One region of the Paenibacillus sp. N3/727 genome, then DNA from elsewhere that is predicted to be linked to it. Evidence: riboswitches for the same ligand, from Rfam matches in the RefSeq annotation. Region 1 holds a riboswitch; the other holds the start of a gene.
The links. Region 1 has a riboswitch for glycine ahead of gcvH (glycine cleavage system protein GcvH). Riboswitches for the same ligand answer to the same signal wherever they lie in the genome.

Region 1 (16,031 bases):
GAGCATATATCTGCGCCATGTCGGAGCGCTTATCTGCGTATGTCAGCGTACAGTCAACGTCACAGTCACCGTACAAATATCGAAGTTCTAACGGGAAAATTAGCGAGACAGCTGCCAACGATGCGCTCACTCACCCTAGCGTTTTACCAACCATAGCAGTTGTTCATTATCAGTTCGTTCCAACCGGTGCCTTTTAACCACCAATGTTGTTGGACACTATACTAAATGGTTCCTATCCAAACCCATCAATCCCACCAAAAATACCACACATCATGCTTCATCAAATAATCCGCGTAATCTCCTAAGCTATCATGACCTTCCAACACGTATGAACAAAAAATAAAGTGTTCTTTCGCCAGCTTTAATGCTTCCTCAAATGTCTGCGGAGGTTTTCCCGTTTGCATAACCCATATATCGTCCGAAACAGCGAGAAGTTTAATGCCATGTTCCTCCTGCCAGTGCTTTATAACAACCGACTGATGTACTGGGAAAGGACATTCATTAAATCCTCCCATTGGAATCCACAACGGTGCTTCATATCCGGATTCCTGCGGCAATATCAAAACAATAAGCTCTTCATCTTCTTCTATGTTTTCCTCCAACCATTCTACGGTGACATGAAATGGCTCTGTCTCGGTTTCACATTGCTCTTCACTCAAAAGATCATGCCCATCCCATAACAAAGAATACGAATGATAAATCTCTTCAAAATCCTTCCCTTCCAGATTTTTCTGTTCCGAAGATAAATCTGAATACTCAAGTTGAGACTTTACAATCTGCCGCCAAACATCCTCTACACTTAAGCTATGTACTTCCTCAAGCTGATGGCGAACATACTCAGAGGGTGATTCCTCTTCATCCAATGTATCTTCCATCATCTCTACTAAATTGTACCCAGGCAGGACAAAAATACTGTGCTTCCCTTCTTTTGTGGCAGGGAGCGATACGTTTTCAACCGCTACAACTTCAATCTCACATTCCTGAAGATAATCAGATAACTCTTCTATCATATTTGCACCTCTTTAATAAAGGAATCTATCAACTCACTCATCCATCATTTGTTAATTCTAGCATGGGTCATCTACCAGTTCAAAAAATTGTATCATCCACCCAGCAAAAAGAAACGCCTTTGGTGTCATCCTACTTAAGGACGAAAAGCGTTTCTTCGAGAAAAAGTCCACGATCTTCATCGTGGACAACGCTCAATAACGAGCTCTTTTCATAATATATCTAAATTTTTAAAATTTCAAAAATTAAATTAATCCACCTTAGCCCGATATGCTTCCGCAGTAAGCAGTTTAGCAAGCGCTTCCTCCAGATCGCCCTCAACTTCGATCTCAACAATCCAACCGCCTTCGTACGGTTCACTGTTCACCAGCTCCGGCTGCGCCTCAAGATCTCCATTCAACTTGGTTATTTTACCGGATACCGGACAATAAAGCTCTGATACCGTCTTTACAGATTCAATTGATCCTATGCTATCCCCTGCAGATACGTCTGATCCAGCCTCCGGCAGCTCCACAAAAACAATATCACCCAGTTGGCATTGTGCATGATCGGTAATTCCAATACGTACGATGTTGCCTTCCACCTTCAACGCCCATTCATGATCTTCACTGTACACCAATTGCTCTCTGATTTCACTCATTTGAATTTCCTCTTTTCTTAATATGAAATGGATTCAAACAAAATAAAAAAGGACAGGAAAAGACTCTCGCCTCTTCTCTGTCCTCGGTACCTGAGAGTTTATGAATGACCGTTTCTAGACGGCCCTTCGTTTCCCCTTTGGCGGCTTACGCTCTCTCCAGAGTTGCGTCAGATAGCGGTACTTTTACCTGAGAGATTACTCGTTAACCGGCAGGTGTAACGAATTGCTCCTTCGGTGCCGCCGCCTTTATTGGCGCTGCGGTCTCTCCCGTCCATCGTCATCCACATATGTAATTTGGTTGATTTCTTCCACAGGATAAAGCACTTAGCAGATCATGTCAATATAGCTGACAAAAATAATATTTTTTTGACGAACTAAAGGTTGACACGTTACAGAGACCGACGGTTATAATGATGTGAAGAACAAAAAGCATAATAGAGCTGAATAAGCGGATGAAGGTATTGGGAGAGATTACCGACTAACGGGTAACGCCGAAGGAGTAAACCGAAACAACGGTGAATCTCTCAGGCAAAAGGACTTTTACTGGACGCACCTCTGGAGAGAATCCTGATACATTTAGGATCACCAAAGGGGAAACTCACACGCGCTTCATATCTTGCTTACATAATTTGTGTAGAGGTAACTCTCAGGTACAAAGGACAGAGCAGAAGGACAATGATACGGCAAAGCTTGCTTTGCGCGTATGTTATTCCTTTTGCCTGTCTTTTTTTGTGTAGTCCCAATTTCATGCTAAAGAGGTGCTCAAAATGAGTTCATTGCAACGAACGCCGCTTTACCCGCTTTACTCGGATTTCCCATCCGTCCGCTGCATCGATTTTGGAGGCTGGGAGCTGCCTGTACAGTTTCACGGAATTGTTCGAGAACACGAAGCTGTACGCCGACAAGCCGGTCTGTTCGACGTTTCCCATATGGGTGAATTTCTGGTAACCGGGCCAAACGCCGAGGTTTTTTTGCAGCAAATGGTTACTAATGATGTTTCGCGGTTGTCTGTCGGTCAGGCCCAATATGCTCCCATGTGCAATGATAACGGCGGCACCGTGGACGATCTGCTAGTCTACAAGCTCTCAGATAATCAATTTATGCTAGTTGTGAATGCATCTAACATTGACAAGGATTTACAGTGGTTAAAGGACCATATCATCGAAGGTGTAGACCTTCAGAACATCTCTGCTGAAACAGCTCTCATTGCCCTGCAGGGTCCTGAAGCCGCAGCTATTTTATCTAAGGTGAGCGATGAACCTGTTCATACGCTGCCTTCCTTTCATTTTATTCAAAACGCGGATGTATGCGGTACCTCCGTTCTCCTCTCCCGTACCGGTTACACCGGCGAGGACGGCTTCGAAATATATTGCCCAGCTGAATCTGCTTCGGTCATATGGAAAGAACTACTCGCTGCTGGCGAGCCGAACGGTTTGATTCCGGCAGGGCTTGGCGCGCGTGATACTCTTCGATTCGAAGCTAAGCTCGCGCTGTACGGCCAAGAACTGTCAGACACCATTTCTCCGCTTGAAGCAGGTCTTGGATACTTCGTAAAGCTGGACAAAGGCAACTTTATTGGACGGGATGCATTAGCTCTACAAAAGAACGAAGGTGTACAGCGCAAGCTCGTTGGCGTTGAACTGATTGATCGCGGGATCCCCCGCTCTCATTACCCGGTGTATGTGGACAATTCTCTAATCGGTGAAATCACTAGCGGTACACAGTCACCAACGTCGAAGCGAAATCTCGGACTTGCGCTGATCGACAGCAGATTTGCCGCAGTAGGAACTGAGGTTTCGATTGAAATTCGCGGCAAACGACTGAAAGCGGTGGTTGTAAAGACGCCATTTTATAAAAAAGGAGAAACCTTATGATGAAGCATCGTTATTTGCCGATGACTGAGCAGGATCAATCGGAAATGCTTGCCACCGTTGGCGCGGAATCCATTGAGGATCTATTTGCAGATATTCCTGCTGAGGTGCGTTACGACGGAGTTCTGCCGATGTCCGAAAGACTAAGTGAACCTGAACTTCTAAAGTATATGAACGGACTTGCCGCTCGCAATGCTGATTTTGAACGTTACACCAGCTTTCTAGGTGCAGGGTTGTATGATCATCATATTCCTGTTGTACTTAATCATGTCATTTCACGATCCGAATTTTACACAGCGTATACACCTTACCAGGCGGAGGTCAGTCAGGGTGAGCTGCAAGCGATCTTTGAATTTCAATCTTATATCTGTGAGCTGACCGGGATGAAGGTAGCCAATGCCAGTATGTATGACGGCTCCACTGCTCTTGCAGAAGCGGCGGCACTTGCGTCAGGCGCTACGAAGCGCAAGAAGATTGTCATTTCCCGTACGGTTCATCCGGAAGCTCGGGAAATAGTCCTTACTTCTGCTCACGGCCTTGGCCTTGAAGTTGTGGAAGTAGGTTTCAAAGACGGCGTTACTGACACCGATGCTTTGGCGTCTGCTATTACAGATGATACGGCTGCAGTCCTTATCCAATCTCCGAACTTCTTCGGATGCATTGAGGACGTAAAAGCTATCGAACCGCTAGTTCATGCCCAAAAATCACTGCTCGTGCTTAGTGTGAACCCGCTTTCCCTTGGCTTGCTCGAATCACCTGGAGAACTTGGTGCAGACATCGTTGTCGGCGATGCCCAGCCCCTAGGTATACCAGCTTCGCTTGGCGGTCCTACCTGTGGTTTCTTCGCGGTATCCGATCCCTTGATGCGCCGTATTCCAGGCCGGATTGTCGGGCAGACCGTGGATCGGGACGGCAAGCGCGGCTTCGTTCTTACGCTGCAAGCCCGTGAGCAGCATATCAGGCGCGAAAAAGCGACATCGAACATTTGTTCCAACCAGGCATTATTGGCACTTTGCGCCTCTGTGTATATGTCTACCCTTGGAAAGATGGGTATGCAGGAGGTCGCATTGCTTAATGTCCGTAAATCGCATTACGCCTCCGAATGCATCACGAAAGGCTCCCTAGATATAGAATTCGCTTCGCCATTCTTTAATGAATTTGTCGTGAAATTGCCAGATGGGGTTGATTTAAAAGAAGTTAATGCGAAACTCCTCAAGGCAGGTTACATCGGCGGCTACGATCTTGGGCTAGCCTATCCGGAGCTGCAGGGTCGCATGCTCATCGCCGTTACGGAACGGCGAACTAAAGAAGAAATTGAGCGATTCATCGGAGAATTGGAGGCAATCGTATGAAACCGGAAAAAGCGCTGATCTTCGAACTAAGTAAACCGGGCCGAGTGGCCTATTCCTTACCTGATTGTGACGTACCGGAAACGGACGTATCAGAATGGATTCCAGAAAGCATGCTGCGTTCCAAACTGGCGGAACTGCCAGAGGTGTACGAAGTGGATGTCATTCGCCATTACACGGAGTTGTCACGTCGTAACTTCGGCATTGATAACGGCTTCTATCCGCTTGGTTCCTGCACGATGAAATACAACCCAAAAATCAACGAGGATGTGGCCCGCTTTCCCGGATTTGCCAAGATTCATCCTTATCAACCCGAGGAAAGCATTCAGGGAGCCCTGGAAATGCTCTATACGCTTCAAGACGATCTCGCCGCTTTGACCGGGATGGATCAAGTGACATTGCAGCCAGCGGCTGGCGCTCACGGTGAATGGACTGGACTGATGCTGATTCGCGCATATCACGAGAGCCGCGGTGAGCAGCGGACCAAAGTGATCGTGCCTGACTCCTCACACGGAACGAACCCGGCCAGTGCTACAGTGGCAGGATATGATACGATTACAATTCAATCCAATGAGCGCGGTATGGTCGATCTTGATGCTCTCAGAGCTGTTGTTGGAAGCGACACAGCAGCATTGATGCTGACGAACCCGAGTACTCTTGGTCTGTTTGAAGAACAAATCGTGGAAATTGCTGAGATCGTACATGAAGCAGGCGGCCTTCTCTATTATGACGGAGCGAATTCCAATGCGATCATGGGAATTACCCGCCCGGGAGACATGGGCTTTGACGTTGTCCACCTCAATCTGCACAAGACGATGAGCACACCGCATGGCGGCGGTGGTCCAGGAGCTGGTCCCGTCGGGGTGAAAGATAAGTTGATCCCCTTCCTTCCCAAACCGATTGTTTCCAAACGTCAGGACGGAACATTTTACTGGGATTACGATCGTCCGCAGTCGATTGGCCGTGTGAAAGCTTTTTACGGTAACTTCGGCATTCTGGTACGTGCCTATACGTACATCCGTAGTTACGGGCCGGATGGTCTTCGCCGGGTTTCGGAGCTTGCGGTCTTGAACGCCAACTATATGATGCATAGGCTGGCGCCTTATTACGAAGTCGCTTATCCCGGTCTATGCAAGCACGAATTCGTATTATCCGGTAAAAAGCTGAAGGAATACGGCGTACGAACACTCGACGTTGCGAAACGATTACTCGATTTCGGATATCATCCGCCAACCATTTACTTCCCGCTGAATGTCGAGGAGTGTATCATGATCGAGCCGACTGAAACCGAAAGTAAAGAAACGCTGGACGGTTTTATCGATGTAATGATTCAAATCGCACAGGAAGCTGAAACAAATCCGGAGCTAGTCATCAATGCACCTTACACAACGGTTGTGAAACGTCTTGATGAGACTACAGCTGCACGTAAGCCGGTCTTGAATTGTACTTGCGGTTAGTGAAGGTTGAGCAATGGGCTATGCGACCGCCGTTATGCAACGCCAAACCGCGCGCTGGTCTACTCATATAATCCAACAAGATTCAGTTAGTGTGGTATAAAGTGCAGCCATATATGGTGACGTAACGACGAACGACCAATTGTTGCATGTAATACAACAATAGGGATAGATTTAACTCGTTCCAAGAGGAATTGTTGTAGGATTTACAACAATATAAGTAGGTTCAAGCATTCTGTTCGTCCAATGTTGTATAACATACAACATTACTCATCACTTCATGTTTGATCATTCTAGCAGGCCTTTAAGACGTTAGACATAACCGTAACTTCATCATTGCAACCCATTCCATTAAATAATCTTCAAACACTAACTTTAGTGAAGAGCCTAATAAAACAGATATTATACAGATAAAAGTAAAAGCAGGTCGCCCGAGGATTCATCCTTTGGGTGACCTGCTTAGTTTTAGGCTCCAACATGTTCTGCTTGATGAGGTTATCGTTGATTGAAACCCGGTCTACAGGATAATAGATTCACCAAATGTTAGTTTATTTCATTCCAAAAAGCCACCTGATTCAAAGGAAGTCTTACGGTTTGGCGTGCAGGCTGAGCCGCTTTACCAATCGCAATCAGCATAATGCTCTCATAGTTGGAAGGAAGGTTAAACGCTTCTTTAAATTTATCACGGTTAAATCCTCCCATAGGTACGGTATCGTAACCTTTTTCGCGAGCGATTAACATAAGCTGCATGGAGATTAGACCTGCATCGATATCGACAATGCTTCTCTTTTTGGAATCATCCAAATGGCGATACACTTGATTCGCAGTTGCGATCATTTTTTGTTTAACTTCCTCTGTCATATATCCCGCTTCCTGCGATTGTGTATAAATATCTTCTGCTTTGTCATACCACTCCATATCACCTAATACAGCGATGACCGCGGATGCATCTAATACTTGTGCCTGGTTATTGGCAATTGGATATAGCTTTTCTTTCAAGGCCTGATCATCAATGACGAGAAAACGCCAAGGCTGAAGATTGCTTGAGGACGGTGCAGATGTGGCTTCCGTCAGCATTTCCTGCATCTCTTCCCGCGATATTTTTACCGATGGATCATACTGCCGTACAGAATGGCGCTCTCTTACAACGCTAAGAAAATCTTTTTGTGTCAAAGTTGACATGGTTGAACACTCCTTAAAAATTATTGTGCAAATTAATGCACAGTTTAAATCACGATTATACTGTGCCGATAATTGCACAGTATAATGCAAATATATTTCGTTTGTCAATACACAACATCGTTACATCGTTACATCGTTCTTTCGACGATGTCAGCGATAGTATAGGATTTCAGTACATTTAGTGTGCTTTCCTCAATCTCAGATAAAATATCAGAAAAAGCGTTTTTCATCTGCCCACCTAAGCAGTTGTCTCTTGCAGCGCCCAACATGCTGTCGGCGATGGTGTTGTGGATCTGGAGCGCCGAATAAATATCAGCAAGCGTTATGCTATCTGCACCCTTAACTAAACGGTAACCCCCGTCTCTTCCTTCACGGGATTCGATGATTTGTTCTAAGGCCAACGCCTTTAAAATTCTTCTGATTAGCGTCGCATCGGTATGCATATGAGTTGCGATATCACCGCTGGAACATTTACCGCCTGAGTGTTTCTCAAGGACAACAAGTGCTTGGAGTGCTAAGCTAAAAGTTTTATGGGTGGATGGGCAGGCCATGGCCGATTTCTTAGAAGATGATACTTTATCCACTTTGATGTACCTCCCCTTTTATCGTAGTTCATTAAAATATTGTAACTTAAAACCTAACACTCCAGCAAGATAACAAAAATGTTTGAATATTCAATTTATAAGAATTGTGTAATATCCTGCTTTTTCCGGTTAACTACTAACTGAAATACATCCGGACGGCTATAGTGACCAACTACATCAAAATCATAACGACTTTGAACGATTTGAGAAAGGTCCAGCGTTGCGAACAGAATGCCTTTTTCATTATATAACGGTTCAACGACATATTCTCCAAGAGGACTTACAATAGCACTTCCCCCTCTGCTTAAAATATCGGGATCTTGTTCAACATCTTCATAACAAGCTAAATCAGCGGGATATGAGTCTTTGGTCGAATACTGATTGCAGGAGATGACGAAACAGCGGCCTTCACAGGCAATATGGCGCAGTGTTGCCTGCCATGTATCACGAGCATCTGCTGTTGGAGCGATGTAAATGTCTATTCCTTGTGCATACATAGACGTCCGAGCAAGCGGCATATAATTTTCCCAACAGATGAGTCCGCCTATTCTTCCGAACGGCGTATCGATAACCGTAAGAGTACTTCCATCACCTTGTCCCCACAACAGGCGCTCCGAACCCGTAGGTACGAGCTTCCGGTGTTTACCGAGAACCTTCCCGTCTGGTCCGATGTATACCATGGAATTGTATAAGGTCCCTCTGCTGAACTCCTGATCTCTTTCAACTACTCCGATGACAAGATAAACACCCGTTTCCTTAGCAAGTTCCCCTAATGTGTCTGTCTCCGTTCCAGGAATATCGATTGCGCTTTCCCAATATCGTTCCCAGTCTTTTCTGCCATCAGCATTTCTGCTTCCGACACGGGTTCCAAAGCTCAAGCCTCGAGGATACCCTCCTAAAAAAACTTCGGGAAACACAACCAGGCCAGCTCCTTTCTCTGCAGCATCTCTAGTATGACCATCAATCTTGTCCATGGCGGATTGTTTGTCAAACAAAATGGGAGCGTCCTGTACAACGGCTACGCGAAAATGTTGACTGTTCATGTCATCCTTCCCTTCTCGAACGATATTATGGTATATGATATATGACAAACCCTCATTTCAAACCGTCCATTATTGAATGAATTAAACCATCCAATTTATTCGACAATATTCCCATCCATGTTCAACAGATTGATAGAGTTTTGTCATATATATGATGAAAATTCAGACTTTTCTAAAAAACGAATAGTGATATGATAAAAATCACAGTGCTTGTTCATTCTACATACAGACAGAAAGGATGAAAAATGTGTGGAAACCTGATCGCAAAAGCAATCAGCCTCTTTATCAACAAATCGCAGATGATCTCGAACAAAGAATATCCTACGGGGAGTTTCCACCTGGAAGTTTGCTTCCTTCCGAACGAAAATTAGCAGACCAACTGGGGGTAAATCGCAGCACCGTTGTGCTTGCATATGCAGAGCTTCGGTCGCTTGGAATCATAGAAAGCCGATCTGGAAGCGGTACCCGGGTCAGCAGAACGAAATGGGGAGCAACACCCAAACATACACCGAATTGGCATCGTTATGCGGAAGGTGGTAATTTCTTGCCTAACCTGCCCTTTTTGCGCCGTATTCGTGTCGCACTGGAGCAGGATCCATCCATCATAGATTTTGCCAGTGGTGAACTCGCCGGAGACTTGGCACCCATTGACGAGATTAATGCAATAATGAACGAAAAACAAAATACGTCGTATTTGGGTTATGACAACCCCCAAGGATATATGCCTTTGAGACAGGCACTGGTATCGTTTCTAAAAGAGTATCGAGGTATCCATACGACCGAATCGTCAATACTGATTACATCCGGTTCACAGCAATCTTTATACTTGATAACCCAATGTTTGTTATCTCCAGGGGACGCTGTCGCCATTGAAGATCCTTCGTACTGTTATTCATTGCCCATGTTCCAGTCTGCTGGTCTTCGATTGTTCAGGCTTCCCGTCGATGAGCGGGGTGTGCAGCCTGAAGACATTCGTTCTCTATTCAAGAAACATAAAATCAAAATGGTGTTTATTAATCCCAACTTTCAGAACCCAACGGGTACTTTACTTGCTGAAGAGAGAAGAAAAAAATTGCTTGATGTTGCAAGCGAACTCGGACTACCCATCGTTGAGGATGACCCTTTTAGCTTGACTGCATACAAAGGTACGCCCCCTTCACCGTTAAAATCGGCTGATGCGATCGGGTCTGTGCTTTATATCGGGTCTTTTTCCAAAATTGCCGCATCCGGCTTGCGTGTTGGATGGATGGTAGCTCCTCATTCCGTTGTCGAACGACTGGCTGATGCCAGACAGCAAATGGATTTTGGGCTTAGTGTTGTACCGCAAAGGGTTGCCGCTACATTTCTGGAATCACCGTTTTTTGATCCTCATATAGATCGGTTGCGGTCAACCCTTCTTTACAAGCGGGATTTAATCATTGAGGCCATACAAAAAGAGATGCCAGATCTTGTTGAGTATCATATTCCTGATGGAGGACTGCATCTGTGGTGCAAAATTGTACCTGAGGTGAGTGACACCAAATTACTGGATGCCGCTATTCAAAGAGGGGTAATCTTCGTACCTGGAAGTGTATATGGATCGGATTCCAGTTACGTTAGGCTTACATATGCCCGTGCAAGAACTGAAGATATTCATACTGGCATATCCAGATTTGCGGAAGCGCTTCGCTTAGTCATTAATAAAGAAAATTAAAAAAAGGTGCATGATACGATTCAATGTTCGTAAAGAATCTTTACCATGCACCTTTTTTGTATATCTTCTTCTCGTCCTTTACTTCTGTAAAGCTTTCACATCTTTTATAATTTTGTCGTATGGAGTATCCGTAGTTCCATCATACTTTGCGACGACCGTTCCAGATTGATCAACCAAGTAAAAAGAAGTGCCGTGTATTACTTGATCTGAAGCAGTATCCATGATAAGAGGCGTCTTGAAAGATTTCAGAACAAACGATTTGATGTCTTCGTATTCGTAACCAGTTAAAGCATGCCAGTTCGTAAAATCAGCATCAAACTTCTCTAGATAGCTTTTTAATGCCGCAGGGTCATCACGCTTCGGATCAACAGAGAATGAAATCAGTTCAGCCTCTACCCCTTCTTTTTTTAATCGTTTCTGAAGTTCCGCCATATTGGCTGTCATTGTTGGACACACCGTAATACAATGTGTAAAGACAAAGTCCGCAACCCATACTTTACCACTTAGATCCGATAACGATACGGTTTCCTCATCTTGGTTCGTATATTCAAATGGTTCAACTGGGATGCTAAACTGGTTTGGCTTGGAATTTCCACATGCCGTTGCCACTCCAAGGATCATGATGAGTAAAGTAACTATAGCAAGCTTTTTCAAAACATACTCCCCCTTATTTCATATTAGCCAACCACCCAGCTAAAATCTCAATCTCGTTATCTTCTAACAGCTTTTTAAAAGAAGGCATGCCTTTTGAGCCATCCCGAATAATTTCGTTGATTTTTTCCTCCGTCATTGTTGAGCCGATATTTTGCAAGGCCGGCCCCACTTTGCCACTTAAATCTACTGCATGGCAGGAGATACATTGATTTTTATACAATGCGACAGCTTCTTCATCCTCGGGAGACATAATCGTTGCCCGTAGTGCTGAATCATCCACCGCTTTCTGGTTGCAGGCGCTTAGGAGAAGTACTGCTAATATGGCAATAATTAAGCCGCGTTTTCTTGTCACTGCTTACCCTCCCTAACCGTAAAATTCATAATGGTTTCATTAGCGTATCAAAATGACCGTCCTGCTGTATCCAAGATCATGATGACGAACACAATCATTAAATAATTGACCGAAATAAAAAAATTCGTTTTAGCCCATCGGTCATTTTGAGATTTCGTTATACCGCGTACGGTATGCCACAACCACAGCACACTTCCAATCAAGGATACGATAAGGAAAATGACGCCTGAGTATTGTAATACATACATCAGAATAACGGTAGGAACCAGAAGCACGACATACGGAATCATCTGCAAATTCGTGCGTCTTATCCCTTTTTTCACAGGCAAGAGTGGATATCCAGCCGCTTTATACTCTTCAACACGGCGTATGGCAAGTGACCAGAAATGGGCAGGCTGCCATAAAAACAACAATAAGAATAAGAGAAAAGCCCCTGCATCCAGTTGATTCGTAATCGCACAGTATCCAATAACGGGCGGCATCGCCCCCGAAACACCGCCAACTGCCGTGCTCCAGGTCGATGTTCTTTTCAGCCACATCGTATAAATAACAATATAGACGAACATGCCGAGCAACCCGAGCCAGCCACAAAGCGTATTAACCTTCCAAAACAATATCGTTTCTCCGGCAATACCGAGCACAAAGGCGTACAAGACTACATATGCCAGTTTTAATCGCCCTTCTGCCAGCGGCCTATCTTTCGTTCGATTCATCTTGCGATCCAGCTTATAGTCCCACACATTGTTAACGACGCAGGCGGATGCCATGGTGAGGACCGTACCGAGCAGTGTCCACAGCAACAAGCTTTCATTTATTACCCATTCAGAGGCCAGCCAGAAGCCTCCGAATGTAGCAATGAGATTAAGCTGAAGTATGCGTGGCTTGGTTAAGTGCAGCCAGTCCGCCAGCATACTCTTTTTTTTCATAACGCCACCATGTTGTTAAGCATGATCCATATCGATCCTGCTACAATAACGACCAGAATCACCAGACCGAGGATCAAGGAGATCAAATTATAGCGAGGGTTCTTTTCCTCACGTAAATGCATGAAGAATAATAGTTGAACGAACAGCTGCAATACGGCGGCTATCATCAGCACGAGTGCTAACCTTGTTCCTTGAAGCCATTCATTCAAGACCACTGCAATCGGAATCACCGTTAAAATAATGGAGCAAATAAATCCGATCGTATACGATTTAAAGGAACCATGATGCTCTTCCTGTACATGAGCCGAGTTCGAATCCGTCATGTTAGCTCACCCCCATCAAGTACACAATCGTGAACACAAATATCCAAACAACGTCAAGGAAATGCCAGAACAGACTAATGATATTGACTTTACGCGTTGTCACCGGTGTAATACCTCTTCTTGACAATTGAATGATTAAAGCGACAATCCATACTAATCCAAACAATACGTGGATACCGTGAGTACCCACCAGCGTGAAGAACGCTGATAAAAATGCACTCGTGCCAATCGTAGCACCTTGATCCACCAAGTGAACAAACTCAGTAATTTCTAGACTTAGGAAAATCGCACCGAGTAATGCAGTAACACCTAGCCAGCCCATTAGAGCCTTTACTTTCTTTTTATGCATAGCCAGTACGGCAAGTCCACATGTATAACTGCTCGTAAGCAATATGAAAGTACTTGCGATAATACCGTTTATCTGGAACAGATCGGCAGCTCCCGGTCCTCCATCGGTGTTATGCTGAAGGACGATATACGTTGCAAATAAAGTTCCAAAAATAATAACATCGGTCATTAAATAGATCCAAAAACCGAATGTCCGTACCTCCTCCATATCCGGATGGTCATGGTGAGACTCCTGCAAATGGGATTGTGCCATTAAATATTCACCTTCCTTAAGGCGGCTTCTGTACGTTCAATTTCATCGACAGGGATGTAATAATCCGTATCATAGTTGAAGGAATGGTAAAGTAAACAAGCGACTACTCCACCCAAACCAGCTATAACAAACCACTCCCAATGGAATATAAATCCGAAACCGGCTATGAACCAGCAAGCCGACATGATAATAGGAGTACCGGAGTTTCTAGGCATATGAATGGGCTCCAATTTTTGAACCGGAGTAGGTCCAGATTGTCCCTGTTCTTTGCGCTGCTTACGCTCCCACCAATCATCCTGCTGAGTAACTTGCGGTAGGACCGCGAAATTGTACACCGGAGCCGGAGATGGGGTGGACCATTCCAGTGTGCGTCCATTCCACGGATCTCCTGTTGTATCCAGATTATTTTTGCGATGCTTGAACCCATCAACGATCTGCCACACCTGGAACAGAAATGCAATCCCCATCAATACTGCCCCAATCGTTGAAACGACGTTCAATTCCCACCAGCCTTTGTCCCAGGTGTAAGTGACGACGCGGCGGGTCATTCCCATGAGACCGAGAACATATTGTGGCATGAAGCAGAAGTAAAATCCGATGTTCCAGACCCAGAACGCCCATTTTCCGATACGTTCATTCAGCTTAAAGCCGAACATTTTGGGCCACCAATAGTACAACCCGGCAAAATAACCGAACACTACACCACCGATAATGACCTGATGGAAGTGAGCGATCAGGAAGTAGCTGTTGTGGAATTGAAAGTCAGCTGGTGCAACCGACAGAAGTACTCCAGTCAGCCCGCCGACAATAAAGCACGGGATAAATCCGATCGTCCACAACATCGGAGTTTCAAACGTGATTTTTCCTCTGAACATGGTGAAGAGCCAGTTGAACACTTTGACACCAGTTGGTATGGCAATAAGCATGGTCGTTAACGCAAAGAATGCATTTACGTCAGCTCCTGATCCCATCGTAAAGAAATGGTGCGCCCAAACAAGGAAAGACAATACGCTGATGATCATCATGGCGTACACCATGGATTTGTATCCAAACAGTTTTTTCTTCGCAAAGGTTGACACAATTTCAGAGAAGATACCAAATGCGGGAAGTACAATAATGTAAACCTCAGGATGACCCCACATCCAGATCAAGTTGATATACATCATCGGGTTTCCGCCGCCATCCAGGGTGAAGAAATGTGCGCCGGCATAACGGTCTAGGAACAACAGCGCCAGAGTTGCTGTCAAGATTGGAAACGAAAAGATGATCGCAATACAGCTGGATAACACCGACCATGAAAACATCGGCATTTTCATCAACTTCATTCCTGGCGCCCGCATTTTCAGGATCGTTACAATAAAGTTAATCCCGGTCATCAAGCTACCGATACCTGAGATCTGTATACCCCAAATGTAGAAATCCTGCCCAACTCCAGGGTTGTATTGAAGCTCAGAATAAGGCGGATACGCGAGCCAGCCCGCATCGGGTGAGCCCCCGATTACAAATGATAGGTTAAACAACATCGCACCTGAGAAGAACAACCAGAAGCTTAGCGAGTTCAAAAATGGGTACGCAACATCCCTTGCTCCAATTTGAAGCGGTACCATGATGTTGAACAAACCGAACATGAATGGCATGGCCATAAATAGAATCATAATGACGCCATGCGTTGTAAAAATCTGATTATAGTGATCCGGTGTCAGGAAATCGACCCCCGGCATGGCCAGTTGTGCTCTCATGAGAAGAGCATCAACTCCCCCACGGAACAACATTAGAAAGGCAGCTAGAATATACAGGATTCCGATCTTTTTATGGTCAACCGTAGTGAGCCATTCTCGCCACAGCCATTTCCATTTCTTAAAATAAGTTAACCCGAATATGATTGCTATCAAGGTTAGTACGATAGTTACATCGGCTCCGTATATTAACGGATCGCCCGTTACAAAAAACTCGGAGGCGAAGTCTTTTACCTTCTCCCACATGGACAAATCTCTCCTTACTTCATGATCCAAATATACCTACTTTGCTTCATCTGGCTTGATTTTTTGGGCCTCTTTCGAAGACAACCCATGGTTGTGAGAGGCTCCGTATTTCGTAACGGTCATCTCGAACAACCCTTCAGGAAACTCGGAAAATGTCTGAACTTCTGAAGTCGAGGGCTCAACCAACTGTTTATATCCGTCCAATGTTAGCTTCGGTGACCCTGCTTTAACATCATCCACCCATTGATCGAATTGTTCCTGAGTGGTCGCTTCTACATCGAAATACATCTGAGCAAATTCGGTGCCGGTGAAATTAGCCCCAGACCCCCAGTAATGCCCCACCTCATCGGCTTGCAGATGAAGCTTCAT
Region 2 (16,031 bases), 1.6 Mb from region 1:
TTCCCCTTAACATTCAGATAAGTTTCCTGCTGCCCGGCAAAAGAAGCACCTGGTAAATCTTCCGCAGTCGCACTGGAACGAACAGCATAGGCTTTGTCTGTACCTAGCTGCCCCCACGCCTTCAAGATGGAAGCTTGTATGGATTCCGGAATTGGAAGTTCCTTCAGATGCGCTCTGATTTGTTGACCTAATACGCGAATTTCGTCCAGATTCTCATAAGAAACTTGATCCAGCAAACGAAAAAAATGATCCATCTTCTCACTTGTCTGAATGAAAGCACAATAAGCAGAAGTGGTTATACAAAAGCCTTGTGGCACTGGAAAACCGGCCTTTGTCATTTCGCCAAGATTAGCGCCCTTTCCCCCAACCTGCGGTAAGGAACTTTGATCAATTTCCCGGAAGAGCAATACATGGTTACTCATTGGATTCGCCTTCCTTTTGTTCAATAATTTCTAGCTCCATTTAAAACTAGATCAATCAACTGCCGCTTCCCATGATTAAAATCCCATTTTTCAGGGCTGTCTATATTCATCCTTCAATATTTAAGGTGTCCAAAAAAGGAGTGACTGGGTCTTATGTCCATCATATTAGTTGATGAACGAAGGTATCCATTCCATTCGAAGAACGGCAAAAAAGCTGCAACCATAGGCAGCTTCTTCGTCAATCCGTTTCACACCAACGGTTCATACGATCATTGTTTATGACTGACCTCTTCCAAAACCTCTTTTATTACATTTAAGTGATCGATTATATATTTAGGCTCTTCAATATTTTCTCCCCAATCCATGAAACCCTTTAACCAGATGGCATTTAATCCAGCATCTACCGCCCCCTGAATATCATTAATCGGATGGTCACCAACATACCAACTTTCTCGGGGATTGACGTTCAATCTTTCAAGTGCAAGTTCAAATATCCGTTTATCTGGTTTCTTCAGCTTTACTTCATCCGATACTATAATCGTATCAAAATAGCTTCTTAACATAACTTGATCTATTTTTGAGTTTTGAGTGTGTACAGAACCATTTGTAATTAAGCCAAGCTTTATATCCATTTGTTTTAAGTAATCTAGTATTTCAAAAGCTCCGTCCATAAGAACTGTATGTTTATAAAATTCAGAAAACCATGGTTCCAATAAATCTTTAACAGTTATTTCAGAATTTTTCATTGGCAAAGTAGTTAACAGTTCTTCATAGAGCTCATGTTTTTTACGATAGCCATCACGGTCTGCTACTCGTATATACTCAAGAACTTCATTTTTATGTAATATGTCAGTGATTATTACAAACTGATCAATAAACCATTCCGAATATTTCATGAAAGCATGCTTTCGATTAACAAGTGTATTGTCCAAGTCAAAGATCACGGCTTCTACTGTCATCTTCATAGTCCTTTCAAGGAATGGTCAGCTCCATTCCTCCGCTTTTAATCCATAAATAATTCTATTAAGAAACCTTCCATTAATATATTCATAATCTCTTAGTTCACCTTCATGTTTGAATCCGAGCTTTTCTGGAATAGCACGGCTCTTCATGTTCTCTGTAGCGACTCCTATTTCAACTTTATTCAACTTAAGCTCATCAAAAGCATAATGGATTAGCACTTTTACAGAATTAAAAATAATTCCTTTGCCCTCATATTCTTTACCTAGCCAATATCCAATTTCCGTTTTTTCATTCTCTCGATCTATATATAAATAGCCTATAGAACCCACTAATTCGTTGTTATTCCATATTCCTAACCAGTACCCTTCATCTTGAGCATATCGCATACGTGTTCTCTCAATAAAAGCTTTAGAATCATCCGCTTGTAAAGTAACACTCGGAAACTTCAGTCACTCACCAAGGTGAGTCCGATTTCGATCGATTAAGTCATATAATTTTTCTGCATCCTTGATCTCAAATAATGACAAAAAAATAGAATCGTCTATTTCATATTTAAACATTTCTGATCATCCCCACGTTGTCGAATAAGTCTTTAATATCAACACTGTGTTCCTGTGTGTTCTTCCGATTGTATTCATTCCACTTGTTTAATGCGGTATAAAACATCTCTCCAAAATTCAGCCTTTCTGGTAATTGATCGACGAATTTAATTTCATCAATTTCATAATTAGGTAGGTCGATCATATGACGAATTTCCGCAAAAAATACCATGCCGTGATTCCCATTCCACATCGTGATTCCAAATGCCTCTAAATCAAATCTAGTCGCGCCTGTTTCTTCATACAGTTCTCTACTTGCAGTAAGTAGTAATGTTTCACCAGGTTCTCTATTACCACCAGGAATTTCCCAACCGCCCCGTTTTTTATTTCTTATAATGATCAATTGGTCGTTAAATTTACCAATCAAAATAACAAATTTAATAAAGTCATCATGAACTTCATTTAGTTCATACCATGGAATCATCTTTTACTCATCCTCGTTATTTTTCACATCTAATCTATTAGTTACTCTTCATCTAATTTCTTTCTCATAAACAATGCGATTTCCTCATTACCGTTATCTAGATTTGTATAAAAAGATAAGTCGACTCCTTCAATCATAAAGCCACATTGTTTATAAAAATGTATTGCGGGCGCATTCGTGTTCTGTGTTTCCAGTGTAACAGCTCGGAATCCATTCTCTTTAGCTAAATCAATCATTTTATTCATTAGTATACTTCCATAGAATTTTCTTCTATGGTTCTCGTGAACCTGAAAATACCACAGCAATAACGTGTTATTCCACAATTGTGGTTCGGAGATTGCAATCGCTGCTAGCTTGTTATCTAAATAAAGCCCCAGCGAATATCCCAAGAGAGTTCAATTCTTCAATTGACAGATCGAATAGCTTCTTTATTTCCATTGGATTTACCTCATTTTATTTTAAATATCGTCTTGGTCATTATCGTGTCAAAACTTTGTTAGGCGATATCACGACTTCCCAGCAGCGATTAATTCTTCCATTTTGAAAAGTGAGTGTACTTTAAGTCCGATCTCTTCTAAGTTCCTTCTTCCTTCCAGATTTCGTTCAATTACGCATATAATATCTTCAACTATGGCTCCTGCACTCCGTAAGTCATTGGCACTTAGTATGACTTGTCCTCCAGTTGTTACAACATCTTCAATAATGCAAATTCTCTTACCTTCTATGTTAGTTCCTTCAGCTAACTTGCATGTTCCATATTCCTTAGCTTTCTTTCTCACAAATGCAGCTGGTATGTTAGATTTCAAGGAAAGAGCCGTAGCTATTGGTATTCCGCCCATTTCAAGCCCTGCCAGCACTTCGATACCATCTGGTATCAATAAAGCTAATTGATCAGCCACTTTAGATAACACTGTAGGATTGGATTCAAACAAATACTTATCGAAATATTCATTCGAGATTTGGCCAGATCTAAGAGTGAAAGATCCTGTTAAATGCGCTATCTTATAGATTTCTTTTGCTAAATTGTTATCCATAGTGTGCTCCTCGATTTCTTTCTAAAGTAGTTACCAACTCTTATATATCAACTTCTGCATCCTCAAAATATTTCCCCTTCACACCGTAAATAACTTTATACAGTTCGTCCCTTACTCTCTTTTCTTCTGTTGTATCTGTCCACCAGCTGTTTGCCTGTCCTAACTTCCGATCATCTGGACACCATACATATTCATACCATGGAGGCATAAACGTCTTTAACATTAAAAGACATCGACGCATATGCCCTGGAGCGCTAACTAACAATAAACGATTTATTTTTTCTAATCCTACAGCACGATCAAGTACCATAAGTGAAGCCAAAATATTCTCTTTAGTATGGTTTGATACTTGTTCTATAAGGATTGATTCAGCAGGCACTCCAAGTTTAATGGCCTCATCCCGCATAAATATAGACTCATGGAGGGTTCTTTGACCGAATCTATCTCCCCCAGTAAACAAAATCAACGGTGCCCGACCATTCTTATATAACTCAACCGCTTTCAACACTCTGTCAACATTCATCCCGCCAAAAACAAATATACAATCTCCATGAAGAGTGCCATTATCCATTTCGGAAGCATCACCAAAGACCAACTTGGTAATTTGTTCTTTCATTAATTTCTCAGGGTTCATATTTGAAATTAGCAAAATAAAAACCTCCGATCATCATTTCAAAAAATATTTCGATATTGCCATCTCATCCCTGGTGCGTCGTCAAGTCGATCCTCAAAACCAAATTTCTTATAATAAGAATTTTTACCTTTAGCTGCAAAAAGCTGTACCATCAATATTTCAGCTTAATAAAATCTTCTCCGCTAGGAACAAGCTCTTTATAAATTATTGTCATACCTGATCCCTTCACTAATATCCTCAGGCAAACCTAAGATCGCCCGCAAGACAGCGTAAAAACCATGTTACATGATGTTTATGAGTGTTTTTGTACAACTCTCCCTATCTCTTTACTGTTCCAAAAGATATTTTCATGTTTGGAGCATAGGTTAGCCAAGATTGAGGTCCAAATTCTCTAGAAAACAGTAATTCAGCCGCATGCTGATCCGAGGCTTCTTGGTGTGTTAATCCCCTACTCATTAAGTTATTTAACGTATCCTTCAAACATTCAGGTTCTTTTCCTAACCCTTCTTCTCGTAAAGAATCAAAAAGTTTTTCCTTGTTTTTTAAGTCCATGTTTTGGTCTAAGAAGTTAACTCTATCGCTCACTCTGCACTCTACATTGTTTAATCCCAATTGACTTAGGATGACTGGCAGTTGCATTCCGATGTTTCCGTCTTTACCATTTCGTCTAGAATCTTCTTCAAACAATTTTTGTAATATCCCTAACCGTATGTATTGGGACTGATCAAGACCATCAACATAATAATTCGACGAATTTGCAATCCAATGAGGTTCAAAACAAATCACTTTACCGTGATGTAAGACATGGTCGATCATCTTTTGAACAATTTTCCTAGAATCAGTCATATGTAATAAAAATGCATGACAAATAGCTATGTCATACATTGGCTGGGCATCCATTTCTTCTATATCGACTACTTTAAATTCAGTGGAATAAGGCAGGTTTAGAAATATTTCTTTTGCTTGATTGATTAAGTCAGTACCCTTGTCAATCCCCGTGTAGGTGGACCCTTCAGGTAGCAGTGGAAGGAGCTTAAGTCCTAGAAATCCGTAGCCACATCCATAATCAATGATTTTTACAGGCTTGTCGATCTTCCAAACTCCCTTAACCAAGAAGTCCAGATAATCATCATTGTAGTATAACCAACGAGTTTTTCTGAGATATTCGATCTGCTTGTCCCAATAATAATCAGACATTTAGCAAGCTCCTTTTATTCAGTTTGTTAGCGATAATTCATTAGCCTTACGAACCCTCACCCTCGAAGTCTTGACAGAGCTCTTTTCGCTGCTTGTTTCCCATTATGCATTCCAGATTCCGAAACCTCAATTAACTTATCTTTAGCTGGAATATATCTGTGATATCCTAGAATTTCACAAGCTCTTTCCTGTACGTACATATCCTCATCATCTAAATATTTGACCAATGAATCGAGATGCATTTTTGGTGTTAAAGCCATAATTGAAAAAAGAAGCTGACATCTGAGATCGTCATCAAGATCATTGGAATTCAATAAATGGTTTAACTCATCAATGCTTTTCTGATCATCTTCAAGATCTTGAATGCTGCTTTCTGTTTCTACGGGGTACTCTTTTTTTAGTTCTCTCCAATCAAGATCAGGATCTTGTTCAATGGAACGAATAAATGAGCTTACACTTCTGAAGCTTGGTGAAATATCAGTTTCTTCATGGTCGATATAACAAACCCTGTGCTTTAATGGGCATTGATAAAAAACGCCGACATAATTAGAGTTGTCATCAGTCCATAAAGGGATTATATTTTGATACACTTCAATATCAGATAAAAACTCAATAAGTTCTATGACCTCATCTGAATCCATTACTCTTAATGCAAACTCATTAGCGTTTTGTTTTTCTTTATGTAACTCCAAAATCTCTATGAAATCATTAGGTACTTCTATATTAAGTCTTGTAAATAGTTGTTTGTAATACATTTATACCGACTCCTTTGAAGCATGATATTTAGATTTTGAGGTATGAATACTGAACCTACATTGCCTTGATCATTCATGAAATTCCATATGCTCTTTATCGGTCTTATAATAATCTAACCGATCTTTTAGATGCCCTGTATGAAACTCAAACATATGACCATCAGGATCCAAGAAATAAATCGATTTTTTATCCTTTTCATCTCGATCTCTCCCTGGCAATATATCCACACGCAAATCTTTCAATCTATTTAATAATAGATCAAAGTCTTTCTCTTCAATCGTGAAGGCAATATGCGTATATGTCCTTTGATTCTGACTCCGGTCGATATCCTCTTGGTTTAGGGCAACCCATAAGCCGTTTAAATCAAAATAAGCTAGCCTTCTTCCCTTTACTAATAGCTTTGCTTCAAACACATGGGTATAAAAATCAATGGACGTTTCTAAATTCGAAACGGAAAAACATAAATGATTAATTGCTTTGACTTTCATCTTTTGTTCCTCCTACTTTAATTCACGATCATTCCCTTCGATTAATTTGTTATTTTGGAGGTTTTTGAGCTTGTCTGATCAGTTTTCCTCCATCAAAATGTCTACCATATTTCTTAATCGTTTCTTCGATTTCATGATCCATAGGAATCTGATTTGAAATTTTCCAGGTTAAGAAATAGGCTTGCACCTTACCTCCATAAAAAACCCATGCAAAAAATTGGGTTGCAAATTTATGCGCTCCTTTGGTTCTAAAATTATTCATCGAGCTCCCATCTTTCCACACGGTAACGGTTTGACCAATTCCACCCTGAAGTTGTCCTGAGAGTTCGGCATATAATAATTTTTCATTCTTAGTTAGTTGTTTCATTACAAATTCATTAACAATTCCATTTATGATAATTCTGAAAATATTGAATCTTTCTCCCCGTGTTACTGAAATAATCGCAGTCTCAGGCAAAAGTGTATCTCTATCGCCTAAAGTAAACTTAGCTCCGTACTTGTTGTTTGGATCTTGATGTTTTATCCATACCTTCATGGAAACACCACCAAATTCTCTTAATTAGTACTCAGCTAATAAGCCAAGCAATGTCATAGCCCATTTCGCTCATAATTTCTAGTCCATTTTGAAATTCGATTACGTTTTCTCCAGTCCATCCATTTTTTAAGCCGTATATTTTTGGATGATGTAAAGTGAACTACTCACCACTTACTCACTGACGCTCGTTGAAGTGGGAGCTTCTTGGGTAACATTTGCTTCTATTAGCCAAATGAATTCACCAAGCTCTAAGGGCAGTTCCTGCCCCGAAGATCAATGCCAATTAGTTGGCTAGTTTAAGCAGATTCAGACTTGCATTGAAGTCTCTGTCGTGATGTGCGTTACAAGATGGACAATCCCATTCACGCAAGTTTACGTTTTTGACTTCTTTGTTTTGGTATCCGCAGTTTGAACAAAGCTGACTACTCGCATAATTCTTAGGCGCAACGATGATGTCACGACCTTTCCATTGAGCTTTGTACTCAAGCATCGTTCTGAACTTTACCCAAGATACCTCGCTGATCGCTTTAGATAATTTGCGGTTTTGTAGCATATTCCTCACACGCAAGTCTTCGATCACCATTACTTGGTTGTCGTTTGTGATCTCATGGCTTACCTTATGGAGATAGTCATTTCGCTGATTATTGATCTTTTCATGAAGCTTGGCAACCTTAAGCCTCATCTTGTTGCGGTTTGCTGAGCCTTTCTTTTTACGAGACAGCGATCGTTGCAAGAAGGCTAAACGCTGTTCAACTTTGCGAAACCACTTTGGATTCTCATATTTCGATCCGTTCGACAGAATGGCAAAGTCCTTGAGTCCAACATCTATCCCTACACTAGTGTCTAGCCTAGGGAACAATTGTTCATTCTCCTCGACCAAGATAGAGATGAAATACTTATTGCTCGGTGTTTGAGAAACGGTAACAGATTTAATCAACCCTTGGAATTGACGATGTTGATTGATCTTAATTAGCGTCTTGAGCTTTGGAATCTTCAAGTATCCACCGCCAATGCTCACCGTTCCCTTTTGGTTGTTAGTCGTGTAGCTCTTATGGTTGTCTTTCTTGCTTTTGAACTTTGGGAATCCCACAGATTTATCTCGAAAGAAATTAGCGTATGCCTTATTTAGATTCATTTGTGCATTAGCTAAAGCAAGGCTATCCACTTCTTTGAGAAATGGAAATTCTGTTTTGTATTGTGCCGGTGTAGGATACTTGATGGACTTATCCACGCTTTTTTGAAATTCTTGATAAGAATTGATTCGATCAGCAAGCATTTTGTTATACACAAAGCGTACACAGCCAAATGTTTTTGCGAAAAATATCCGCTGTTCCGCATTCGGATAAATACGATACTTGTATGCTTTTAACATTACCTACACCTACTTTCTGCCCTGGTTTTCAATATACTGTTTAATCGTTTCTATGGATGCGCCGCCTGTTGTAATCAAACAGAAACTTCTTGACCAAAACATCTCCTTCCAAAGCTTTTTGCGAACAATGGGAAAGTCACGTTTTATCAATCGAGAACTAGCACTTTTATACGCATTTAGGAATTTTGACAATTCACTATTGGGATGTGCTTTGAACATCACATGAATATGGTCTTTATCGTGATTCCAAACTTCAACCGTAATATTGTATGACTGCCCTATTCTCACAAAAATGTCTAAATTCATCTCCCACTTACTCACTGGGCTACGCCTTACACATTCCTTGAAGTGTGAAAATTCTTTTCGGAAACCTAATTAAAAGTTTCTACGATATTTGTTTCATTATTTTTCAAATCAACGCCTACTAATAATGGACTTCCAGTAACAGGATCATCCCAGGTGCTAAAAAAGAATGTTAATGTTAGATTTTTCTTATCTTTTAGAGATACCTTTAGCATGATATGGCTTCGTTTTTCGTTATATTTTTGATTCAAAACATATACATATTCTTTTTTATCTATAATCATTCTTCTTGTCTTTTTCTTCATAGCTTTCCACCTTTATATTGACGACACACCATTTAAAAAAAGACGACCCGCCCTTAGATATCTCCTATCTTAGGTCAGGTCGCATGTTGTCTGGATCATCTTCCTTGATTATACATCTGTTGAGCAAGGGGCGTAAGCCCAAAAGCGGAAATGCAATATCTTGTTCACTCTTCACATAAACGACTATACCGTTTTGAAAAATCCATCATGATCTCAGCAAATATTATTGCTGTTTCATATGCCGTAGATAAAGACGCGTTTCAGTCACAACCACCCCAGACAAACCAAGCAGGGCAACTAGGTTCGGCAATGCCATCAGTCCATTCACAATATCCGCGAGCAGCCAGATCGCTTGTAGCTTGATAAACGCGCCCGCTCCGACCAGAACGATAAACACGATGCGGTAAGGCAGGATTGATTTAACGCCAAATAAGTATACGATGCAGCGTTCGCCGTAATAATTCCAGCCTAGAATCGTCGTAAACGCAAATAAAATGAGGCAAAACATAAGAATTAAGGAACCAAAGGGTATTGCCGCATCAAACGCCGCTTGTGTCATTTCCGCTCCTTCCGCAGCCCCATTCCATGCACCGGTTACAATCAGAGTCAATCCGGTCAGTGTGCAAATAATAATCGTATCTATAAAAGTGCCCGTCATCGACACAAGCCCCTGCTCCGCAGGCCATTTCACCTTGGCCGCAGCGGCCGCAATCGGCGCGCTGCCAAGTCCGGATTCATTTGAAAATACACCTCTTGCAATGCCGTTGCGAATAGCCAGCATAATAGTAGCGCCGAGAAATCCGCCGCCTGCCGCAGTCGGATTGAACGCGCTCTGAAATACGAGCGACAGAGCGTATGGAATCTTGTCAGCGAAAGCAATAAGCACGATGCAGCTTGTTACCACATAGACAATGGCCATGATGGGCACAACTTTCGTGGTCACCCTTGTAATATTCTTGAGCCCTCCAACGGTCACCAATGCCGTCAAAGCGGTCACTACTGCTGCAGTTGCAGCGACTGGAATACCCAAACTTGACTGCGTAGACGTTACAATGGCATTGACTTGCGGGAAGGTGCCAATCCCGAAAAATGCGACCAATACCCCACTCACAGCGAAAAACACAGCCAGCGGTTTATATCTTACACCCAAGCCTTGTTCAATATAATACATCGGCCCACCCGATACTTGCCCATTCTCGTCTATCTTCCGGTACTTTACGGCCAGCACACCTTCGGCGTATTTGGTTGCCATGCCAAAAAAAGCAGCCATCCACATCCAGAACAGCGCTCCCGGGCCGCCCATTTGAATAGCCGTCGCTACACCGACAATGTTCCCCGTTCCAATGGTGGCAGCCAGGGCGGTAGCAAGCGCGCCAAAGCTAGTTACGTCTCCTTGCCCTTCATTTTTTGCGGTGAATATGAGCTTGAGTGCCAGCGGCAGACGAAAAACTTGTAGCAAACCGAGGCGGAATGTGAAAAATATCCCCGTCCCCACCAACAATACAAGAAGCGGCAGCCCCCATACAAAATGATTCACACTGTCTAACCATTGTTCTAACATGTACATTCCTCTTCCCCTCTTCAGTATCGATATCGATGTGTCTCACGACACGAAAAAAGAGTCAAATCGATAGATTTGACTCTGGGGACATTTTTGCAGAAAAGCAAATAAAACGATAAGTGATTATAATCACAAATTCGAATAATGTTGCATAACATCTGCAATCCCTGTCCTTTTACCTGAGAGTTTTAACGTGTATTGACACGTCTTGCCCCTTCGGTGCCCCACATCAGTGGAGTCTCTCCAGAGTTCTGTCCGTCTACGGTCCTGTTTGCTTCAATCCTTTGAGAATGATGCAAACGCCTGAGAGTTTTGCCCCTTCGGCCAAGCCGTTGCCTGTCTCCCGTAAACTTCATCCAGTTATGAAGTTGTTTATCTATTATAGAGAACCATCTGCGATTCCGCAAGGATGTTCTCTATGGCAATACACCTTTATATTAATATCTACGTGTCTATAAATTGACTATTATTAAATTTAAAAATGATCTTGAATCCGTCATTCTCTGTATTGGCAAACTCCTCTTGGTGTGATTCAGAAGTATAATTCTGAATTGTTTTTCTCCAAAATGATTGAGCTCTCTTATTGGTTTCTGTCGGGTTGGTTTGCAGTTCCCAAGACCCTTTATGTCGATTAAATACTTGTACCGCTGCAGCTTCAGCAATACCTTTCCCACGGAATGGCCTCAACATAAAAAACTCATTCATGTAAAATTCACTGCCATGAGGCGTATAAGGCGGAGTTGCTACAAACGCAAATCCTGCCGGGATATCATCTACTCTAACTAAATACGGGAATAGTACAGATGGATTCTCCCACCAGACATCGAAAACTTTGTTTTGCTCATTCAACGTCAATGTATCATCATCTTCATATACACCATATATATTCGGTTTCCATTCCCATATTTCAGATAAATCATGTAAGTATAGCGGGTACAAGTTGTTTACAATAAATTTTGTAGACTGGTCAGTCAAACTAATTGAGATTTTCATATAATCCTCCCTGGCTGATCAACGTTCACACATGCTTCCACCATATTCCTGCACATTCAGGTACGGTTGACCACTGGTTTTCATCGATCTTTCTTGAAATATCCGAGCCAAAGAAAAACTCCATATTTTCTTTAGCTTCTGTTGTATTTGCAAATTGATAATCTGTCCTTATCCAGCGATGTGAAAAACCATATTTGCTCTCAAGAAGCGAATAATATTCTGTTAAAAACTTAGGTGGATTGGGTGTCCCTGCAGGTTTCAAGACACGCATAAGTTCAGAAACGATTAACTCTAGGTTCTCTTTCCAATCAATATTGCCCGTGTTAGTTAAGTAACTAATGCTCCAACCAGATACAATGAAATCAATTGATGCATCGTCGATTGGAAGCTTTCGATGATCTGCTACAACGGTTGTCCAATTACGAGACAAGCTATTAGTAATTAATTTTTTGTCTAAAAGCTCTAACATGGATTCAGAGATATCTGTACAAACTAGTGAGTTAGCTTCCAGGGCTATAAAGCTTGAAAGCCTTCCTGATCCGGCCCCCAGATCTAAAACATCCAGTCCTTTATATGACCTAATTTCTTTAATATACTCCGTTAAATCAGGCTGCCGACTAACCATATCCTCATATGAAAAAGATAGATCCTTATATATTTCATCATGACTTGGCACTGAACTCCCCTCCTAATTTCGTATTTTTATTAACTTCACATGATTGAGCACTTGTATTCCGAGCTGAAATGTTCCCTCTTCATAAAAATCACTATTCAAAATCGTTCCAATGGTTTCTTACAAATTCAATCAATAACTTGTATATTAAATTATAATCAATCCGATCATACTGCTCAGTTAAATCTGACCAATATTTATATTTCGTTTCTTCATCCTCATTTGATAAATATACCGTACTAGCTTGATCAAATATTTTTCTATGTTCATGTGCATTAAGAGATTGTAAACATTTAATTGTCTCTTCAATGTATACACCTTCACTATTTAAAAAGTACTGTGACAATCCACCATTACCAACTTCTCCATCAAGCCTGCAAGCTAATGAGAGCGTCCTCTCGCTTTCATTCAGTGATTCAAAAGTTCGATTATTTCTGCTCATGGCAATCAACATCTCAGAAATCTTTTCTCTATCTGTATCATATCTTTGAAAGATATAGTCTTTTGAAAATATTATTTTAATCTCTCCTTTGTATCTTTTTGAATCACTCACTTGTTCTAACAAGCTTGCTTTAACTAAGAAGTGAGCCTGTACAAACCGAACTGACCTGCTCAGCTGACCCTGCCATTTTATTAATCCATGATGTAAGATTCTCATTATTCATTTGTTCCATTAAATCAACTCGTTTACAATTATGTAATAAAGACCAAGTGTTACGAACACTTGGCCCAAACTAAATATTCACTAATGTCTTATGCAATAGGTGTACCGTTTTTAACAGGTTCATCTGGTTTTAGGAGTACCACATCACCCTCTGCAGGAACACCGCCGATGACCAACACCTCCGATTTAAAACCGGCGATACGTCTAACAGGAAAATTCATTACAGCGATTACTTGACGTCCAATTAGTTGTTCTGGTTCATATCTTTGTGTAATTTGAGCAGAAGAGCATTTAATCCCCATCTCACCAAAATCGATTTCTAATTTTATTGCAGGTTTTCGAGCTTCTGGGAACGGCTCTGCTTTAATAACAGTACCGACACGTATATCTAATTTCATAAAATCCTCAATTGTCACCATGGTTGCTGCCTCCATTTTACAGTTATACTAATTTCACGATATCACAATTGATAGTTAATGGTAATCCTTTTCTCGAAGATCCTCAGGTAGATCAAGGAATTTCAGATCGCAGCGAAAAATCGTTGTTATATGATTATGTGCTATCTTGAGATGCCTTCAACATGCTCTTAAACACCTCCGCCTTAACAATTACCGCTTCATCAAAATGTCTCTGGCAAACCCAGAAGTGTTAGTATTGCAGTGCGAATACGATGTAAACAGGTAATGTCGTCTTCCTGTTCACTATCAAATAGGTTCTCCTTTTTTATTAATCTCAACGATTTTATTAAATTGCATGCTACCTAGTAAACTTTGATAAGTCTCTGTCTTGTTTTGGATAAACTCACTTAAGAAACTAGTTGCATAATTGCTAATGGTCTTATGTTTCTCAGATATTTTCTCTTCTTTATAATGCATCGGTACATCACTAAATGTCATATGGTGCGCTCCTTGAACTTTAACGAATGATTTATAGCCTGACAAAAGAGTATAAAGCCTTTCAAATCCATCAACAAAGGGGGTAATAATACCTTCAGAAAATTCATTGCGTAATTCATCATGCGTACACTTTTCTTGTCTCATAATTAAGAAAGGTGTATTTATCTTTACATTCTCATTTAAGTTCAAAAGGTGGAAGCTAGCATCCAACATTACACCTGCTTTGATTCTAGTGCCTCTTCTAGCTGCTTCAAAAGCAGCAGCACCACCTAGCGAATGCCCCACGATTCCAATGTTTCCAAAATCAAATGGTTTGGATGATAATTGAGACTGTAATTCCTCAAAGTGATTCATCACGTACAAAATATCTTCAATTCTTGTCTCCAATAGTTCTCTCCAAAATTGAAAATCTGTACCATTAATCTGCGATATTTTTTCCGCTTGTTTAACAAAACGCCCCTCAGGAAAAATTGAAAAGATTGATTCATATGTTGAACCAATAGATACTACGATAAACCCGTAATCCACCAATTGTTGTATGTGATAGGTGTACATATCCCTAACAACCCCAAAAGCCGGGGCATATAGAACAACTGGATAGTTATTTAAAGTTAGATTCGGTTTAGCATTGTTATGTATTTGTGTTTTAATACTTCTAAAATAGTCAATGTCGACTCCCATGTCTTTTAGAACGCTGAGTGCATTCTCTGTACATGGCTCAAATAACTCCACATAATTTGTTTCATTATTATATGCGTTTTCAACTTCAGCAGGATAAAAAATACTGACTACAATTGTCCGAGTCTCATGATTAGAAAAAGGTTCTTTCCTAGAGTTATCATTAAATACATGTACAATTCGTCCTACATTCATACTTCTCACCTTTCTTTTAAAATCCGTTTTTCTGATAACTTCCTTCAGCGACAGTGATGCAGTGTGAATACATGTTATTTGCTGCTGCTTACTAAGTCTACATCCAAATTCGACCCACTTCATATTCCTTGTTTTCATTACTTATTAGATAAATATCAGGGTTTGTTAATTTACTCCATTCTTCATATCCTATAGAATTATTAAAATACTTTAATATCAAAGACATTAATGCACCATGAGTTACTACCACTACATTTTGGTATGGTCCGTTCATAATTTCGTTAATTACTTCCATTCCTCTATTCATTGCTTCTCTGGATGATTCTCCTCCTTCATAAACTATTTCTAGGTTCTCATATGTTTCCTTTAAGAGTTCCATCCAGTTATCCAGATTCTTCGAACTTAAAACTCGTTCTTCAAGTCTATTATCGACCGTATATCTCAGGTCCAATTTATTGCATAATGGTAATATAGATTCAATAGCTCGTTTATAAGGGCTCGTTATGATTAAATCAATACCTTTACTCTGCAAAAGACCGGCAAGTTGATGGGATTGCTCTACGCCTTCAATCGTTAATTCGGCTGTTGGCTCTTGCCCTTTAGCCTTGCAATGTCTAACTAGAAAGATATTTTTCATTGAAATCTCTCCTTCGTTTAAGGCTCCAATTCAATCCCACACTTATCTTTATATCCATTTTTACAATTACGCTAATTTTAAGATATCAGTATTAATAATTAAAGTTTATAAATTTTTTGCACGTTAGTGCTAGTTTTGACGAGGTTTTCTTCAATAAAGCTAGTTGACTCGTATTGAACTAAAACGCAGAAAAAGAACCCATTTATTTAACAATGGGTTCTAACAAAAGTCTTCCAACAATTCGACTTCTTTCAGATCTTCTATGGCCTTCTTCCTATCAATAACGATTCTACAGACCCATTACGTCAATGGAAACGAAGACTGTTTAGCAGGCTTTTCTTTTTGTATGCGGAAGGAAATGACAAAACTTATGATGATAAAAAGCAGTTGAATCGACAATGCCAGCATAACCCCCGTAAAAATGCCCCACTTAAACGTTTCGCTGATCGCTATTAAAGCTCCGCCGATCCCGATGCTTAGTCCCGGACTAAATGCATCAATGAATTGAATAACGGCGGAAACTTCCCCTTCTTCGCCTGCCCGGGCATGCTGCAGTGCGATTGCGCCTGTTGTCGGATTGGCCAGGCCGATGCCGAATCCTGTGAATAGCTGCGAAATCAAAGCATATACGAGTCCGCCGTCTGGAAGCCTGATTGAAGCGATAACTAACGCGATTCCAACGATCATGATACCGATACCGGT

Region 2: another riboswitch for glycine. It lies ahead of MNQ98_RS09920 (alanine/glycine:cation symporter family protein); the one in region 1 lies ahead of gcvH (glycine cleavage system protein GcvH).

The regions. Positions count from the first base shown of each region.
Region 1 covers NZ_CP093336.1:3,869,939-3,885,969, forward strand. The annotation lists gene MNQ98_RS17660 (DUF4253 domain-containing protein) at 246-1,010, opposite strand; gene gcvH (glycine cleavage system protein GcvH) at 1,259-1,648, opposite strand; glycine riboswitch at 1,814-1,929, opposite strand; glycine riboswitch at 2,101-2,198, shown strand; glycine riboswitch at 2,202-2,313, shown strand; gene gcvT (glycine cleavage system aminomethyltransferase GcvT) at 2,416-3,522, shown strand; gene gcvPA (aminomethyl-transferring glycine dehydrogenase subunit GcvPA) at 3,522-4,871, shown strand; gene gcvPB (aminomethyl-transferring glycine dehydrogenase subunit GcvPB) at 4,868-6,325, shown strand; gene MNQ98_RS17685 (nitroreductase family protein) at 6,866-7,504, opposite strand; gene MNQ98_RS17690 (RrF2 family transcriptional regulator) at 7,633-8,088, opposite strand; gene MNQ98_RS17695 (carbon-nitrogen hydrolase family protein) at 8,184-9,131, opposite strand; gene pdxR (MocR-like pyridoxine biosynthesis transcription factor PdxR) at 9,379-10,824, shown strand; gene MNQ98_RS17705 (SCO family protein) at 10,903-11,478, opposite strand; gene MNQ98_RS17710 (c-type cytochrome) at 11,492-11,830, opposite strand; gene cyoE (heme o synthase) at 11,878-12,741, opposite strand; gene cyoD (cytochrome o ubiquinol oxidase subunit IV) at 12,753-13,079, opposite strand; gene cyoC (cytochrome o ubiquinol oxidase subunit III) at 13,081-13,680, opposite strand; gene MNQ98_RS17730 (cbb3-type cytochrome c oxidase subunit I) at 13,680-15,662, opposite strand; gene cyoA (ubiquinol oxidase subunit II) at 15,699-16,031, opposite strand, start outside.
Region 2 covers NZ_CP093336.1:2,242,601-2,258,631, reverse strand. The annotation lists gene MNQ98_RS09990 (phosphoenolpyruvate synthase) at 1-422, opposite strand, end outside; gene MNQ98_RS29615 (hypothetical protein) at 576-704, shown strand; gene MNQ98_RS09985 (HAD family hydrolase) at 692-1,381, opposite strand; gene MNQ98_RS09980 (GNAT family N-acetyltransferase) at 1,406-1,771, opposite strand; gene MNQ98_RS09975 (NUDIX domain-containing protein) at 1,938-2,408, opposite strand; gene MNQ98_RS09970 (GNAT family N-acetyltransferase) at 2,450-2,731, opposite strand; gene pyrE (orotate phosphoribosyltransferase) at 2,915-3,442, opposite strand; gene MNQ98_RS09960 (YdcF family protein) at 3,483-4,091, opposite strand; gene MNQ98_RS09955 (class I SAM-dependent methyltransferase) at 4,395-5,273, opposite strand; gene MNQ98_RS09950 (HEAT repeat domain-containing protein) at 5,330-6,028, opposite strand; gene fosB (metallothiol transferase FosB) at 6,098-6,517, opposite strand; gene MNQ98_RS09940 (hypothetical protein) at 6,567-7,052, opposite strand; gene tnpB (IS200/IS605 family element RNA-guided endonuclease TnpB) at 7,336-8,424, opposite strand; partial or broken gene tnpA (IS200/IS605 family transposase) at 8,434-8,721, opposite strand; gene MNQ98_RS09925 (hypothetical protein) at 8,796-9,032, opposite strand; gene MNQ98_RS09920 (alanine/glycine:cation symporter family protein) at 9,256-10,599, opposite strand; glycine riboswitch at 10,751-10,850, opposite strand; gene MNQ98_RS09915 (GNAT family N-acetyltransferase) at 11,038-11,586, opposite strand; gene MNQ98_RS09910 (class I SAM-dependent methyltransferase) at 11,612-12,262, opposite strand; gene MNQ98_RS09905 (DMP19 family protein) at 12,354-12,917, opposite strand; gene csaA (chaperone CsaA) at 13,013-13,342, opposite strand; gene MNQ98_RS09895 (alpha/beta hydrolase family protein) at 13,628-14,692, opposite strand; gene MNQ98_RS09890 (histidine phosphatase family protein) at 14,790-15,329, opposite strand; gene MNQ98_RS09885 (MFS transporter) at 15,630-16,031, opposite strand, start outside.